DNA from 3 places in the Streptomyces sp. NPDC097107 genome. Region 3 is predicted to be linked to each of the others. Evidence: riboswitches for the same ligand, from Rfam matches in the RefSeq annotation. Region 3 holds a riboswitch; each other region holds the start of a gene.
The links. A riboswitch is a leader RNA that binds a small molecule or an ion and turns the genes downstream of it on or off. The one in region 3 is predicted to bind thiamine pyrophosphate.
Positions count from the first base shown of each region.

Region 1 (5,226 bases), on a different contig from region 3:
GGCCCACCGGCACGGAGAGGCCGCCGCCCCCGGCCCCGGAATCAGAAGTCCGCCGCTCCCGAGAGCCGCGGACTCCCCCTCGTGCCACCGTCGCCTCGCGGCCCACCGGCACGGAGAGGCCGCCCCCGGCCCCGGAACCAGGAGGCCGCCGCTCCCGAGAGCCGCGGACTCCCCCTCGTGCCACCGTCGCCTCGCGGCCCACCGGCACGGAGAGGCCGCCGCTCCCGGCCACCGGAACCGGGAGAGCGCCGCTCCCGGTGGCCGCGGACTCCCCCTCGGCCCCGAGAAACACGGCGGCGGCGGGTCGCCGCCGTGGCGTACGGGACCGCGGGCCGTCGTGGCCGCCGGGGGCCGTTGCTCGCGGCCCGAACGCCGGGCGGGTCTGTCAGGTCAGACGGCGAGCGCCTGGGCGCGGCGCTTCACCTCCGTGCCGCGATTCTCGCTCAGCGCCTGGGCGGGCGTCCCGGGCAGGGTCTCGTCGGGCGTGAAGAGCCACTCCAGCATCTCCTCGGCGGTGAAGCCGTCGTCCCGCAGCAGCGTCAGGGTCCCGACCAGGCCCTTGACGACCTTGTCCTCGTCGATGAAGGCCGCGGGGATGTGCAGCGCGCGGTTCTCACCGCGCCGTACGGCGATGAGCTGGCCTTCCTTGATCAGCTGGCGTACGCGGGTCACCTCGACGCCGAGCATCTCGGCGATGTCGGGGACGGTGAGCCAGGCAGGCACGAGAGCATCGATCTTTGCGTCAATCTCGGTCACGTCCCAAGCCTGCCATCTGGCACTGACAGTCGGAAACCAGACCCGTCCGACCCGGGTCGCCGCACCCGGGCGGAGGGCTACGCCGCCGCCGCCTTCAGCGGCCTCGCCGGGTCGGCCAGCAGCCGCGGGTCCATCGTCGTGCCGGCCTGGATCACGCGTCTGCCCTGGGCCAGGTCCCGGGGACGGCCCACCGCCAGCAGGGCGACCAGGCGGTCCTCGCGCAGCCAGCAGACCGTCCAGGCGGGGCCCGACGGGTCGCCGCGCCACAGGGTGGTGTCGGTGGCCGTGTGATGACCGGCGTACTGGACGAAGCGGCCGAACTGCTCGGACCAGAAGTACGGCACCGGGTCGTAGGCCACCGGGGCCTCACCGACGGCGGCGCCGATGATGTTGGCGGCGACCGTGCGCGGGCCCTGGAGGGCGTTGTCCCAGTGGTGCACCAGGAGCCGCTCGCCGTAGCGGCCGGACGGGAAGGAGGCACAGTCGCCGACCGCGTAGACGTCCGGGACGGAGGTGCGCAGGCGGTCGTCGGCCAGGACGTCGCCGTGCGCGCCGAGGTCGATCCCGGAACCGGCGAGCCAGGCGGTGGCGGGCCGGGCTCCGATGCCGACGACGACCGCGCCGGCGGGCAGCCGCGAGCCGTCGTCGAGGACGACGACGTGGCCGGGCGCGCCGGGTCCGCCGGGCTTCCCGGGACCGCCCGTCTCGACGCGCTCCACGCGCGCGTGGGTGCGCAGTACGGCGCCCGAGTCGGCGTACCAGCCGGTCATCGGCGCGGCGACCTCGGCGGGCAGAGCGCCGGCGAGGGGCCGGCCGGCGGCCTCCACGACGGTCACGGCGCAGCCCGCCTCCCGCGCGGCGGTGGCGAACTCGGCGCCGATCCAGCCCGCGCCGACGACCACGATGTCGTGCTGCCGGGCGAGCACCGGCCGCAGCCGTTCGGCGTCGTCCAGGGTGCGCAGCAGGTGCACTCCGGGCACGCCCTGCGCACCGGGCAGCCGGATCGGTTCGGCGCCGGTCGCGAGGACGAGGAGGTCGTACGGCACAGGTCCGTCGGAGGTGTCCAGGACGTGCGCGCGGGGGCGGACGCCCAGGGCCTCGCAGCCGAGCCGCAGGCTGATGCCGAGCGCCTGGAAGTCGACGTCGAAGGCGGAGCCCTCGGCCGTGCCGAGCAGGACGGCCTTGGACAGCGGGGGACGGTCGTACGGCTGGTGCGGCTCCGCGCCGATCAGGGTCACGGTGCCGGTGAAGCCCTGCTCCCGCAGGGCGACCGCGGTCTGCACGCCCGCCATGCCGGCGCCCACCACGACCACGCGGCGCTCCGCGTCCGCTCCCCGTTCCCGGGTCTGCTCCTGCGTCTGCTCGCTCACCTGATCACCTTAGACACCGGCACCTGGTCGGTCAGTGCCCGTGCGCGGTGACCTGCTCCACAACGCTCGTCCCGCTGCCCCGCTGCGACTCCCACTCCCAGGCCTCGTCCAGGCGCACCCGCCCGTCCGGCAGCTCGGCGACGGTCGACACGCAGTGTCCCGACGACGTGCTTCCGTCGGTCTTGAGCTGCACGTACCGGAAGTCGAGGCGGTCGCCCTCCCTGGTGCCCACCAGCCGCCCCCGGACGACGTCACCGCCCGCGTACTCGGCCCATACGGCGCCGTCCTGCTCGTGATAGGTGAAGCGGGTGCGCGTACCCACCTGGCCGGGCGCCTGGTCGGCGACGGGGGCGAGAACGAGACCGTCGAGTGAACGCGCCACGGGCGGAGGCTCCCTTACGAGTGCGATGTGCTGCGGGCTAGGGTGGCCAACGTAAAGCACTCGCGGGAGCCCGGACGCACCGGGCTGAGAGGGAGGCTGGCGGCCTCCGACCGTACGAACCTGATCCGGGTCATGCCGGCGAAGGGAGGGGCTGGACGCCCATGTCGTCACCACCGACTTCCGCTTCCGTGTCCGGAGCCGCCGCGAGGCCCGCGTCGTCGCGTACGCCGGACGTCCTCGTCGTCGGCGGCGGGATCATCGGCCTGGTCACTGCCTGGCGGGCCGCGCAGCGCGGGCTCGCCACGGCTCTCGTGGACCCCGAGCCGGGCGGTGGGGCCGCCCAGGTGGCCGCCGGGATGCTGGCCGCCGTGACGGAGCTGCACTACGGCGAGCAGACGCTGCTCGCGCTGAACCTCGCCTCGGCCCGCCGCTACCCGGAATTCGCGGCCGAGCTGGCCGACCTGACGGGCCACGACCTCGGTTACCGCCGGTGCGGCACCCTCGCCGTCGCGCTGGACGCCGACGACCGGGCCCACCTGCGGGAACTGCACGCGCTCCAGCAGCGGTCGGGCCTGGAGTCCGAGTGGCTGTCGGGGCGCGAGTGCCGGCGCCTGGAGCCGATGCTCGCGCCGGGCGTGCGCGGGGGCCTGCGGGTGGACGGCGACCACCAGATCGACCCCCGCCGCCTCGCCGGCGCGCTGGTGGCCGCCTGCGAGCGCGCGGGCGTCGTCTTCCACCGGGTGTGGGCCGACCGGCTCACCGTCGGGCGCGGCGGCGAGCGGGCCACGGGTGTCGTCACGGCCGACGGCACCGCGCTGGAGGCCGGGCAGGTGGTACTGGCCTCAGGCAGCCTGAGCGGGCGGTTCACGGGCGTCCCCGAGGACGTGCTGCCGCCGGTGCGGCCCGTGAAGGGGCAGGTGCTGCGGCTGACGATGCCGCGGACGCACGGGCCGCTGCTGAACCGGACGGTGCGTGCCGTGGTGCGCGGCAACCCCCTCTACCTGGTGCCCCGGGAGAGCGGCGAGCTGGTCGTCGGCGCCACCAGCGAGGAGCTGGGCTGGGACACGACGGTGACCGCGGGCGGCGTCTACGAGTTGCTGCGCGACGCCCACGAGCTGGTCCCCGGCATCACCGAGCTGCCTCTGGTGGAGACCCGGGCGGGCCTGCGCCCCGGGTCCCCGGACAACGCCCCGCTGCTCGGCCCGACCGGGCTGGCGGGCCTGCTGCTCGCCACCGGGCACTTCCGCAACGGCGTCCTGCTCACCCCGGTCACCGGCGACGCCATGGCACACGTCCTGACCACCGGGGAGCTGCCGGCGGAGGCCCGCCCCTTCACCCCCCGGCGCTTCGGCGCCGCTCCCGCACTCCAGCGACTCTCGGAGCAGCCCGCATGAACATCTCCGTCAACGGCGAGCCGCGCCAGGTGGCTCCCGGCACGGCCCTGGACGCCCTGGTGGGCACGCTCACCGCGGCGCCGTCCGGTGTGGCCGCCGCCCTGAACGAAACCGTCGTCCCGCGCGCGCAGTGGCCCGCCACCGCGCTGGCCGACGGCGACCGCGTCGAAGTCCTCACCGCCGTCCAAGGAGGCTGACCATGGCCGACGATCCCTTCGTCCTCGGCGGTACGTCCTACGGGTCCCGCCTGATCATGGGCACCGGCGGGGCGCCCAGCCTCGACGTGCTGGAGCGCGCACTCGTGGCCTCCGGGACCGAGCTGACGACCGTCGCGATGCGGCGCGTCAACGCCTCGGTGCACGGGTCCGTGCTGTCGGTGCTCGAGAAGCTCGGCATCCGGGTGCTGCCGAACACGGCCGGCTGCTTCACCGCCGGGGAGGCCGTCCTCACCGCCCGCCTCGCGCGCGAGGCCCTCGGCACCGACCTCGTGAAGCTGGAGGTCATCGCCGACGAGCGCACCCTGCTGCCGGACCCGATCGAGCTGCTGGACGCGGCGGAGACGCTGGTCGACGACGGGTTCACGGTGCTGCCGTACACGAACGACGACCCGGTCCTGGCGCGGAAGCTGGAGGACGTCGGGTGCGCCGCGATCATGCCGCTCGGTTCGCCGATCGGGTCGGGGCTGGGCATCCGCAACCCGCACAACTTCGAGCTGATCGCGGAGCACGCGGGTGTGCCGGTGATCCTGGACGCGGGGGCCGGTACGGCGTCGGACGTGGCGCTGGCGATGGAGCTGGGGTGTGCGGGTGTGATGCTCGCCTCGGCGGTGACGCGGGCGCAGGAGCCGGTGCTGATGGCGGAGGGGATGCGGTTCGCCGTGGAGGCGGGGCGCTGTGCGCGGCGGGCGGGGCGGATTCCGCGGCGGCGGTTCGCCGAGGCGTCGTCTCCCGCGGAGGGCCTCGCGGCGCTGGATCCGGAGCGGCCCGCTTTTCAGTAGTCCCGGGTTGTCCTGGCGTTTCGTCTCCCACCCACGCGCCGCCCGTTTCCAGTCGGACAAGTGGGCCTCGCCCGCGGGGGTACGTCGCCGTCGGCGGCCGGCCGTGCGTGGGAAGCGTCACAGGTGCGCTGCAGTACCGCACCCGATCGTCGGCGACGACGCCGGGTGTCCGTGGTGGCTCGTAGACTCACCTGCGTGGACACGACCCTTCAGGACCCTCTCGTCGGGCAGGTGCTCGACGGCCGGTACCGCGTCGAGGCGCGGATCGCGGTGGGCGGGATGGCCACGGTCTACCGGGCCGTGGACACCCGCCTGGACCGCGTGCTC
Region 1 is NZ_JBIWEF010000001.1:376,818-382,043, forward strand. Features, by position in the region: gene ACIQ1J_RS01765 (Rv2175c family DNA-binding protein) at 391-756, opposite strand; gene ACIQ1J_RS01770 (NAD(P)/FAD-dependent oxidoreductase) at 834-2,048, opposite strand; gene ACIQ1J_RS01775 (hypothetical protein) at 2,158-2,508, opposite strand; TPP riboswitch at 2,561-2,672, shown strand; gene thiO (glycine oxidase ThiO) at 2,670-3,902, shown strand; gene thiS (sulfur carrier protein ThiS) at 3,899-4,099, shown strand; gene ACIQ1J_RS01790 (thiazole synthase) at 4,102-4,899, shown strand; gene pknB (Stk1 family PASTA domain-containing Ser/Thr kinase) at 5,095-5,226, shown strand, end outside.
Region 1: it holds a riboswitch for thiamine pyrophosphate, as region 3 does, so the genes downstream of both, thiO (glycine oxidase ThiO) here and ACIQ1J_RS32255 (thiamine ABC transporter substrate binding subunit) in region 3, are expected to answer to the same signal.

Region 2 (5,226 bases), on a different contig from region 3:
CGTCCAGTTGCGCGGCGACGGCGGCCATCCGCTCCACGACGTCCGTGACCACGCCCTTGGAGTAGAGGAAGGACATGGACCCGGAGGCGTCCAGGACCAGGATGACGCGCGCGGTGACCCCGGCCGCCCCGTGCTTGCTCAGGCTGACCGCGACCTGTTCCTTGCGCAGGGACAATCGCTTGCGCATGTCGACGGGAAGGTGTTCCTCCCCCTTGGTGAGGCGGGGTCCCGCACCGGTGGGCGCCGGTGGCGCGGTCGGCGCTGCGGGCGGCGCCTGTGCTGCCGACGGGGCCGGGACCGGTGGCATGGGCGCCTGCGGTGTCGGCGGGGTCGGCCGGCTCGCCGCTGTCGCCGGGGCGGCGGGCGCGGCCGCCGGGGGAGCGTCGTCCACGGTGATGCCGAAGTCCGTGGCCACCCCCGCGAGTCCGGAGGCGTAACCCTGCCCGACCGCGCGGAACTTCCACTTCCCCTGGCGCCGGTACAACTCGCCGCCGACCAGGGCGGTCTCCGTCCCGGCCGCCATGTCGAACCGGGCCAGTTCGGTGCGGGTCCCGGTGTCCAGCAGCCGCAGTGACAGGCCCGGGACCTGGCCGAACGTCCCGCTGTCCGCCGAGGCACACAGGACGATGCGGTCGACGGCCGGTTCCACCGAGCGCAGGTCCACCTCGACGGCGTCGGTCGTGACACCCGCGCCGGCACCGGAGCCGCCCTGCTTGCCCAGGTACCTCACCGCGTCGGACGCATGGCGGGGCTGGTTGTAGAAGACGAAGTCGCCGTCGTCCCGCACGCGTCCGGCCGAGGTGAGCAGCAGCGCGGAGGCGTCGACCTCGGGCACACCCGGCCCGGCGGCCCAGACGAGTTCGACGCGCACCGCGGGGGAGTCGACGGCGAGATTGGCACCCTTGCTCAGGGAGATGGCTGTCATGTACCCAGTCTGCCGAGACGCACCCCCGGTGGGGAGAGGGCAGGCCCGGCGTCCCGTCCGGGAGATCACTCGCCCCGCCGTCCCGGGCCCACGCCAAGCGCCCCCGCCCTTGGTGTGCAGGATCGCTCAGCGTGAGACCGGGGCAGGGACTCAGTCGGCCAACGGCAGGTAGACCCTGTTTCCCTGTGCCGCGAACTCCTTCGACTTCTGGGCCATGCCCTCCTCGATCTCGGCCTTGCTGCCTCCGTGCTCACGTCGGATGTCCTGCGAGATCTTCATCGAACAGAACTTCGGACCGCACATCGAGCAGAAGTGGGCCGTCTTGGCGGGCTCGGCCGGCAGTGTCTCGTCGTGGAACTCCCGTGCGGTGTCCGGGTCGAGGGCCAGGTTGAACTGGTCCTCCCACCGGAACTCGAAACGGGCGTCCGACAGCGCGTCGTCCCACTCCTGCGCACCTGGGTGACCCTTGGCGAGGTCGGCGGCATGGGCGGCGATCTTGTAGGTGATGACGCCGGTCTTGACGTCGTCACGGTTGGGCAGGCCCAAGTGCTCCTTGGGCGTGACGTAGCAAAGCATGGCCGTGCCCCACCAAGCGATCATCGCGGCACCGATACCGGAGGTGATGTGGTCGTACGCCGGCGCGACGTCCGTCGTCAGCGGGCCGAGCGTATAGAACGGAGCTTCATCGCAGATCTCCTGCTGAAGGTCGATGTTCTCCTTGATCTTGTGCATCGGGACATGGCCCGGGCCCTCGATCATGGTCTGTACGTTGAAACGCTTGGCGATCGAGTTGAGTTCCCCGAGCGTGCGCAACTCCGCGAACTGCGCCTCGTCGTTGGCGTCCGCGATCGAGCCCGGCCGCAGGCCGTCGCCGAGGGAGTACGTGACGTCGTAGGCGGCGAGGATTTCGCAGAGCTCCTCGAAGTTCTCGTAGAGGAACGACTCCCTGTGGTGCGCCAGGCACCACGCCGCCATGATCGAGCCACCGCGCGAGACGATGCCCGTCTTACGGTTCGCGGTCAGCGGTACGTACGCCAGGCGCACACCCGCGTGGACCGTCATGTAGTCCACGCCCTGCTCGGCCTGCTCAATGACGGTGTCCTTGTAGATCTCCCAGGTCAGCTCCTCGGCGCGGCCGTCGACCTTCTCCAGGGCCTGGTAGAGCGGCACGGTGCCGATGGGGACGGGGGAGTTGCGCAGCACCCACTCGCGGGTGGTGTGGATGTTGCGGCCGGTGGACAGGTCCATGACCGTGTCGGCACCCCACCGGGTCGCCCAGGTCATCTTGTCGACCTCCTCCTCGATGGAGGACGTCACCGCCGAGTTGCCGATGTTGGCGTTGACCTTCACCAGGAACCGCTTGCCGATGATCATCGGCTCGATCTCCGGGTGGTTGACGTTGGCAGGCAGCACGGCACGGCCCGCCGCGATCTCCTCCCGGACCACTTCCGGCGAGACGTTCTCCCGGACTGCCACGTATTCCATCTCCGGCGTGATCTCGCCCCGGCGTGCGTACGCGAGCTGCGTGACCGCGTTGCCGTCCCTCCCCCGGCGCGGCTGGCGCGGCCGCCCGGGGAAGACGGCGTCGAGGTTGCGCAGGCCGCCGCGCGGAGAGGTGTGTTTGATTCCGTCGTCCTCGGGACGAACGGGACGGCCCGCGTACTCCTCGGTGTCCCCCCGGGCGATGATCCAGTTCTCCCGCAGCGGCAAGAGCCCCCTGCGGACATCGGTGTCGACGAGCGGATCGGTGTACGGGCCTGAAGTGTCGTACAGCGTGACCGACTGCCCGTTGGTGAGGTGCACCTGGCGAACCGGCACGCGCAGGTCGGGGCGCGAACCCTCGACGTACGCCTTGTGCCAGCCGATGGACTTCCCGGCCTCCGTGGTCTCCTCCTGGGCGGAGTTCTGCGTGGAGGCAGGCGTGCGTGCGTCCTTGATGGTCATGAGACCTACTCCCTACGCCGGCATTACCCGGTAACAGGTTCGGCGGTCGACGCAGCGGCTTCCGTCTGTCGACGCTTCGTGGGATACATCACTCGGATTCGGTGACGTTTCCCGTGAAACATCGATGGAACGGAGGTCAGCGCCCTCTCAGCCCGGTGCTCCGAGCTCCCGCGTGTACAAAGGTGCCCCCACGCTAGCGTCAATTCGGGCGCGGTGAACAGAGGGCCCCCCTCGTTCTTGCGATGATCGGTCGGTGACCACACCGCAGCATCCACCGTTTCCGCCGCACGAGCCCCGCCGCGGACCGGGCCCCGAGGAAGGCGACGGCCGCGGAGCCGGCCCCGCCCCTTCCGGCGCTCCGGGCTCTGGCGGCGGCAGAGACGACACGGGCGGCGGCCACGGCGCGGGGGACGGCCACGGCGATTCCGGCGGCCACGGCGGTCCGGGTGGCCACGGCGGTTCCGGCGGCCACGGCGGTCCGGGTGGGCACGGGCACTCCCACAGTCACGGACCGGCGGCGCCCGTCTCCCGGCACCTGCGGAAGGTCATCGCCGCGGTCCTCATCCCGTTCGCCGCGGCGGTACTGGTCGGGCTCGCGTTGCTGTGGCCGGGCGGTGCGCCGCCGCACGAACGCACCGGGGTCGGCTTCGACCGGCAGACGCAGGACGCCACCGTCACCAAGGTGGTCGAGCTGAGCTGCCAGTCCGTCAACGCATCGGGCGTCCCCCCGACCGGCGACACCTCCACCGCCGAGGGCTCCTCCGCGGTGCAGCAGGCGCAGGGCGACTGCAAGCGGGCGACGATCCGCGTCGACAGCGGCAAGGACAAGGGCCTTACGTTCACCGAGATCGTGCAGCCGGACCAGTCCCGGCAGTTGCACGAGGGCCAGAAGGTGGTGGTCGCCTACGAGCCCTCCGCACCGAAGGACCTGCAGTACTCGGTGACCGACATCAACCGCGGGCTGCCGCTGGCCCTGCTCGCCTGCATCTTCGCGCTCGCCGTCGTGGTCGTCGGAAGGCTGCGGGGCCTCATGGCCCTGGTCTCGCTGGCCATCAGCTTCCTGCTGCTGAACTTCTTCATCCTGCCCGCGATCCTGCAGGGGTCGAACCCGCTGGCCGTGGCTGTGGTCGGGGCCAGCGCCATCATGCTGATCGCGCTCTACCTGTGCCACGGCCTGTCGGCCCGTACGTCCGTTGCGGTGCTGGGCACCCTGATCTCGCTGTTGCTGATCGGCGTGCTCGGATCGCTGTTCATCGACTGGGCCGCGCTCACCGGCAACACGGACGACAACACCGGCCTCATCCACGGCCTGTATCCGACGATCGACATGAGCGGCCTGCTGCTCGCCGGAGTCATCATCGGTTCGCTCGGTGTGCTCGACGACGTGACGGTCACCCAGACGTCGGCGGTCTGGGAACTGCACGAGGCCAACCCCACGATGGGCTGGCGGGGGCTGTACCGGGCGGGTATCCGGATCGGCCGCGACCACATCGCCTCGGTCGTCAACACGCTCGTCCTCGCCTACGCGGGCGCCGCGCTGCCCCTGCTGCTGCTGTTCTCGATCGCGCAGAGCGGGGTGGGGACGGTCGCCAACAGCGAGTTGGTGGCAGAGGAGATCGTGCGCACGCTGGTCGGGTCGATCGGTCTGGTGGCATCCGTTCCGGTCACCACGGCCCTCGCGGCCCTCGTCGTATCGGCCGACCGACCGGCCGGCTCACTGGCGGCGCAGGCCGCCGGTGCGACACCGGGCGCCGGTGCGGCTCCCGTACGCGGGCGGGGCCGTCGGCGTAAGCGCTGACCCATCGGCAGCCGGTCACGGCGAAGCGTTGCACCACGGCCGTAGAGCTGCCGTAACGGTTCAGCCCGCGCTCTGCTCTTCCGCCAGGATGCGGTCCAGGGCATCGTCGAGGTGGGCGTCGAAGTCGGCGAGCGCGCCCTCCTGCCCCAGCGGCACCAGCTTGTCGGTCCGGTCGAGGAACGCCACCAACGGCGCCGCCGACGAACGGAACAGCGCCTGGTCGCTGCCGACCTGAAGCCGGATCAGCACCTCCGCCAGCGGCTCGGGATCGACGGGGGCGATGCGCACGTCACCGTCACCGCACGGCCGACCCACCCCGTCGACCAGCAACTCCCGGCCGAAAGCCCAGGTGACCGGCGCATCCCCGGGCAGATGGAAGGTCAGTCGTACGGCATAGGGATCACAGGTCTCGTAGCGCAGCTCCACCGGAATGCGGAAAGAGAGCTCCTCGGACACGAGAAAGCTCATCATGACCTCTGCCTGTACGGACTCGCCCATTGCCTACCCCGTCATTCGCCGTCGACTGGCCGGGAATCAAACCTCTAACACTGGTGGCATC
Region 2 is NZ_JBIWEF010000002.1:179,625-184,850, forward strand. Features, by position in the region: gene ACIQ1J_RS04500 (VWA domain-containing protein) at 1-925, opposite strand, end outside; gene thiC (phosphomethylpyrimidine synthase ThiC) at 1,076-2,869, opposite strand; TPP riboswitch at 2,862-3,051, opposite strand; gene ACIQ1J_RS04510 (YibE/F family protein) at 3,123-4,667, shown strand; gene ACIQ1J_RS04515 (SsgA family sporulation/cell division regulator) at 4,728-5,165, opposite strand.
Region 2: it holds a riboswitch for thiamine pyrophosphate, as region 3 does, so the genes downstream of both, thiC (phosphomethylpyrimidine synthase ThiC) here and ACIQ1J_RS32255 (thiamine ABC transporter substrate binding subunit) in region 3, are expected to answer to the same signal.

Region 3 (5,226 bases):
GCCGAGGATCTGGACGACGCCGAAGGACGTGAAGGTGAACAGGAACACCATCAGCGCGGCGGCGGCCACGGCGGGCGCCAGCGCGGGCAGCGTCACCTGCCGCCAGGCCTTCAGCCGCGAGGCGCCGAGCATCCGCGCGGCCTCCTCCTGCCGCGGGTCGAGCTGCGCCCAGAGGCCGCCGACGGTGCGTACGACGACGGCGTAGTTGAAGAAGACGTGCGCGAGCAGGATCGCCCACACGGTGGTGTCCAGCCGTACGCCCCACAGCTCGTCGAGCAGCCCGCCGCGTCCGACCAGCGCCAGGAACGCCGTGCCGACGACGACCGTCGGCAGCACGAACGGCACGGTCACCACGGCCCGCAGGACCTGCTTGCCGGGGAAGTCGAACCGGGCGAAGACGTACGCGCCGGGCAGTGCGATGAGCAGGGTGAGCGCGGTGGAGGCCAGCGCCTGCCAGGTGGTGAACCACAGCACGTGCCGGACGTCGGGCTGGGCGAGTACGTCGACGATGCGTCCGAACTGCCAGGATCCGTCGATCCGCAGTCCGCGCGCGACGATCGCGGCGACGGGGTAGGCGAAGAACACCGCGAAGAACGCGACGGGCACGGCCATCAGGGCCGGCCGCGCCGCGCTCCCGCGCGAAGTCCTGGCCTTGCCTACTTCAGTACGAGTGAGGTCCACGACTTGACCCACTGGTCGCGATCGCCGGCGATCTTCGCCGGGTCCATGGTCTGCGGGTCCTCGGCCTGCGGCCCGAACTTCCTGAACGCCTCGGGGATCCGCGCGCCCTCCCGCACCGGGTAGACGAACATGTTCAGCGGCATGTCCTCCTGGAACTCCTTGCCGACGAGGAAGTCGAGGAGCGCCTTGCCGCCCTCGGTGTTCTCGGCGTTGCTCAGCAGGCCCGCGTACTCGACCTGACGGAAGCAGGTGCCGGTGGCGACGCCCGTCGGCGCGGTGCCGGGCTGCGGGTCGGCGTAGATGACCTCGGCGGGCGGGGACGAGGCGTAGGAGACGACGAGCGGGCGGTCGCCCTTGGCCTTCTTGCCGCCGGACGAACCGGAGAACTCCTCGTTGTACGCCTGCTCCCAGCCGTCGACGACCTTGAGGCCGTTCGCCTTCAGCTTCTTCCAGTAGTCCTGCCAGCCGTCGTCCCCGTACTCGGCGGCGGTGCCGAGCAGGAAGCCGAGGCCGGGCGAGGAGGTGCCCGCGTTCTCGGTGACGAGCAGGTCCTTGTACTCGGGCTTGATCAGGTCGTCGAAGGAGTCCGGCGGGGTCAGCTTGTGCTTGCTGAAGTACGCCTTGTCGTAGTTGACACAGACGTCACCGGTGGTGACGGGCGTGACCCGGTGCTTGTCCTGGTCGGCCCGGTACTCGGGGCGGATCCGGTCGGAACCCTTCGCCTCGTACGGCTGGAACAGCCCGTTGTCGAGCGCGCGGGACAGCAGCGTGTTGTCGACGCCGAAGAAGACGTCGCCCTGGGGGTTGTCCTTGGTGAGGACGGCCTTGTTGACGGCCTGCCCGGCGTCGCCGTCCTCCAGCACCCGGACCTTGTAGCCGGAGCTCTTCTCGAAGGCGGCGATGACGTCCTTCGAGGCGGCCCACGAGTTGTGGCTGACGAGGGTCACGGTCCTGGAGTCGCCGGAGCCCTGGCTGCCGCCGTCGGACGATCCGCAGGCGGCCAGGCCGCCGACCATGCCGAGCCCGACGGCCAGGACGGTGGCCTTCTTTGTGATGCTCACTGAATTCCTCCTGGGTGACCAGGAGAAGACGCGGCCCCGCCCGGAACCCCTGGCGAGGGTCCCGGGCAGGGCGCAACAGCTCGAGTGGTGACCGATCTCCCTACCCAGAATGACCTGGGCCAGGTTCGGAGGGTCTGCGGCCGGTGCCGCACTCTCAGCGCTGTGGCGCTCCCCTGTCGGAATATGAAGATGTGGTTCCGGACGTACTTCCGTATGACGTCGTCGTACGACGATGTACGACGCCGGTCAGGTTACCGCTCGCTCGCGGCGAGCTGACCACACGCCCCGTCGATCTCTTGCCCACGGGTGTCCCGGATCGTCACCGGCACACCATGCGCCGCGATCGCCTCGACGAACGCCTTCTCGTCCTCGGGCCGCGAAGCGGTCCACTTCGAGCCGGGCGTGGGGTTGAGCGGGATGAGGTTGACGTGCACGGGCCTGCTCTTGAGCATCCGCCCGAGCCGGTCGCCGCGCCACGCCTGGTCGTTGATGTCCCGGATCAGCGCGTACTCGATCGACAGCCGCCGGCCCGACCGTTCCGCGTACTCGAACCCGGCGTCCAGCACCTCACGCACCTTCCACCGCGTATTGACCGGGACGAGGGTGTCGCGCAGCTCGTCGTCCGGCGCGTGCAGCGAGATCGCGAGGCGGCACTTGAAGCCCTCGTCGGCGAAACGGTGGATGGCCGGCACGAGGCCGACCGTGGAGACGGTGATGCCGCGCTGGGAGAGACCCAGTCCGTCGGGCTCGGGGTCGGTGAGGCGGCGGATGGAACCGACGACGCGGTTGTAGTTGGCGAGGGGCTCGCCCATGCCCATGAACACGATGTTGCTCAGCCGGGCCGGTCCGCCGGGGACCTCACCGTCCCGCAGGGCACGCATCCCGTCCACGATCTGGTGCACGATCTCGGCGGTGGACAGATTCCGGTCCAGGCCCGCCTGCCCCGTGGCACAGAACGGGCAGTTCATTCCGCAGCCCGCCTGGGAGCTGATGCACATGGTCACCCGGTCCGGGTAACGCATGAGGACGGACTCGACGAGCGTCCCGTCGAACAGCTTCCACAGCGTCTTGCGGGTGGTGCCCTGGTCGGTCGACAGGTGCCGCACGACCGACATCAGCTCGGGCAGCAGCGCCTCCCGGAGCCCCTGGCGCGAGCCGGCGGGGATGTCGGTCCACTGCTCGGGGTCGTGCGCGTACCGCGCGAAGTAGTGCTGCGAGAGCTGCTTCGCACGGAACGGCTTCTCGCCGATCGCGGCGACGGCCTCCTTGCGCTCGGCGGGCGTGAGGTCGGCGAGGTGCCGCGGCGGCTTCTTGGCTCCGCGGGGGGCGACGAATGTGAGTTCTCCGGGCTTAGGCATGGCTGTACCAGTGTCGCAGATCGACTTGGGTGGCCTGCGGGAGACCAGGCCGGGCGTGACCGAGCGCCCGGATCGGCGTTGTGACTTCCGATTGGCGAAGCAGGGGACGCGATGTCGTTCCCCGCATGTCCCGCGGCGCCGCATGGCCGCCGCTTGACCTGGACCAAGCTTGAGTTTTTAGGCTCCGTTCAGAGTCGCAGGAAGCGATCCGCAAGAACCGTTCAGCGTGCTTTTCGAGGAGGTTCGCCATGAGCGAGCACACAGCCCATTTCGAGATCCCCGACCGCTACCGCTATGCCGTGATCCCGCACATCATGGTCGACGACGCCGCCGCGGCGATCGACTTCTACCAGCGGGCGTTCGGCGCCCGTGAGAACTTCCGGATCGACGCTCCGGGCGGTGGGATCATGCACGCCGAGATCACCATCGGGCGGTCGACCCTGATGCTGGGCGACTCCAGCGTGGACGAGGCGGAGGCCGGCTCCTTCGCCGCCCCGGCCTCGCTCGGCGGCGGCACGTCCGTCACGTTGCACGTCTTCGTGCCGGACGTCGACAGCCTGGCGGAGCGGGCCGAGGCCGCCGGGGCGGAGATCCTCCAGCCGCCGAAGGACATGTTCCACGGTGACCGCACCGTCATCCTCAAAGACCCTTCGGGTCACATGTGGGTGTTCCTGACCCACATCGAGGAGGTCTCGGAGGAGGAGCTGCGGCACCGCCTGACCGCCGCCGGGTGACCGCGACGGCCATGAGCACGGTGGCGGGATCGGACAGCGAGAGGCCCGCCGCCCAGAGGGACGGCGGGCCTTACCCGTCAGGACAACCACCGGGCCGTCAGCCGGACCCGACGAAGATCACCAACAGCAGCCACACCACAGGCGCCGTCGGCAGCAGCGAGTCCAGGCGGTCCATGATGCCGCCGTGGCCCGGGAGCAGCGTGCCCATGTCCTTGATGCCCAGGTCCCGCTTGATCATGGACTCGCCGAGGTCGCCCAGTGTGGCGCTGACGGCGACCGCGAGGCCGAGCAGCAGGCCCTGCCACCAGGTGCCGTCGTCGATCATGAACTGCATGCACAGCGCGCCGGCCACCATCGCGAACGCCACCGCTCCGAGCAGGCCCTCACGGGTCTTGCCAGGGCTGATGCGCGGGGCGAGCTTGGTCTTGCCGAAGCGCCAGCCGACGGCGTAGGCGCCGGTGTCGCTGACGACCGTCAGCAGGAGGAAGACCAGGACGCGCCGCGAGCCGTCCTCCGCCATGAGCATCATCGCGACGAACGTGGCCAGGAACGGCACGTAGAACGCGGCGAAGAGTCCCGCCGTGACGTCCTTGAGGTAGCCCTCCGGCGGCTCGGTCATCCGCCATACGAGGACCGCCAGCGCCGTGAGCGCCATGGCGACCCACGCACCCTCGGCACCCCGCACGTACCCGGCGACCACCATCGCCGCGCCGCCGATCGCGAGCGGCACGAGGGGCGCCTTGATGCCCTTGCGCTCCTCCAGCCGCTTGGTCAGCTCCCACAGGCCCACCACGACGGCGACCGCGACCACACCGACGAAAACGGCCTTGACGACGAACAGCGACGCGACGATCACCGCGCCGAGCCCGACGCCGACCCCTATCGCCGCACCCAGGTCGCGCCCCGCGGTCTTCTTCTGCGGCTGCGGCTGCGCCGGTTGGGGGGCGTCGGGCATGGGCTCCGGATTCTGCGGCACCGCCGCATACGGCTGCGCCGACGGATTCTCTCCGCGATACGTCTCGTCGCGGAACGGCTCGTCTCGGAACAAGGGGCCGCTCAGCCGAGCGGCCCCTTGGCCGTCATCCTGGTCTCCGCCGTGTTCGGGTACGTCGGGCACGATGGGCATGGGGCGAGTCTGCTGCGCGTAATGCGCATCGTACGCGGGACCCGCCGGGGCAGCCCCCTGGACAGGCCCCTGGTCGGACGCCCCCCAGTACCCGGCTTGTGGCGGCGCTCCCCAGGAAGAGTCGTTCATCAGACCTCGAGCAGCTCCGCTTCCTTGTGCTTCAGGAGCTCGTCCACCTGGGCGACGTACTTGGCGGTGGTGTCGTCGAGCTCCTTCTCCGCGCGGCGGCCCTCGTCCTCGCCGACGTCGCCGTCCTTGACCATCTT
Region 3 is NZ_JBIWEF010000018.1:46,563-51,788, reverse strand. Features, by position in the region: gene ACIQ1J_RS32260 (ABC transporter permease) at 1-612, opposite strand, end outside; gene ACIQ1J_RS32255 (thiamine ABC transporter substrate binding subunit) at 657-1,742, opposite strand; TPP riboswitch at 1,822-1,927, opposite strand; gene rlmN (23S rRNA (adenine(2503)-C(2))-methyltransferase RlmN) at 1,994-3,100, opposite strand; gene ACIQ1J_RS32245 (VOC family protein) at 3,349-3,834, shown strand; gene ACIQ1J_RS32240 (phosphatidate cytidylyltransferase) at 3,932-5,089, opposite strand; gene frr (ribosome recycling factor) at 5,089-5,226, opposite strand, start outside.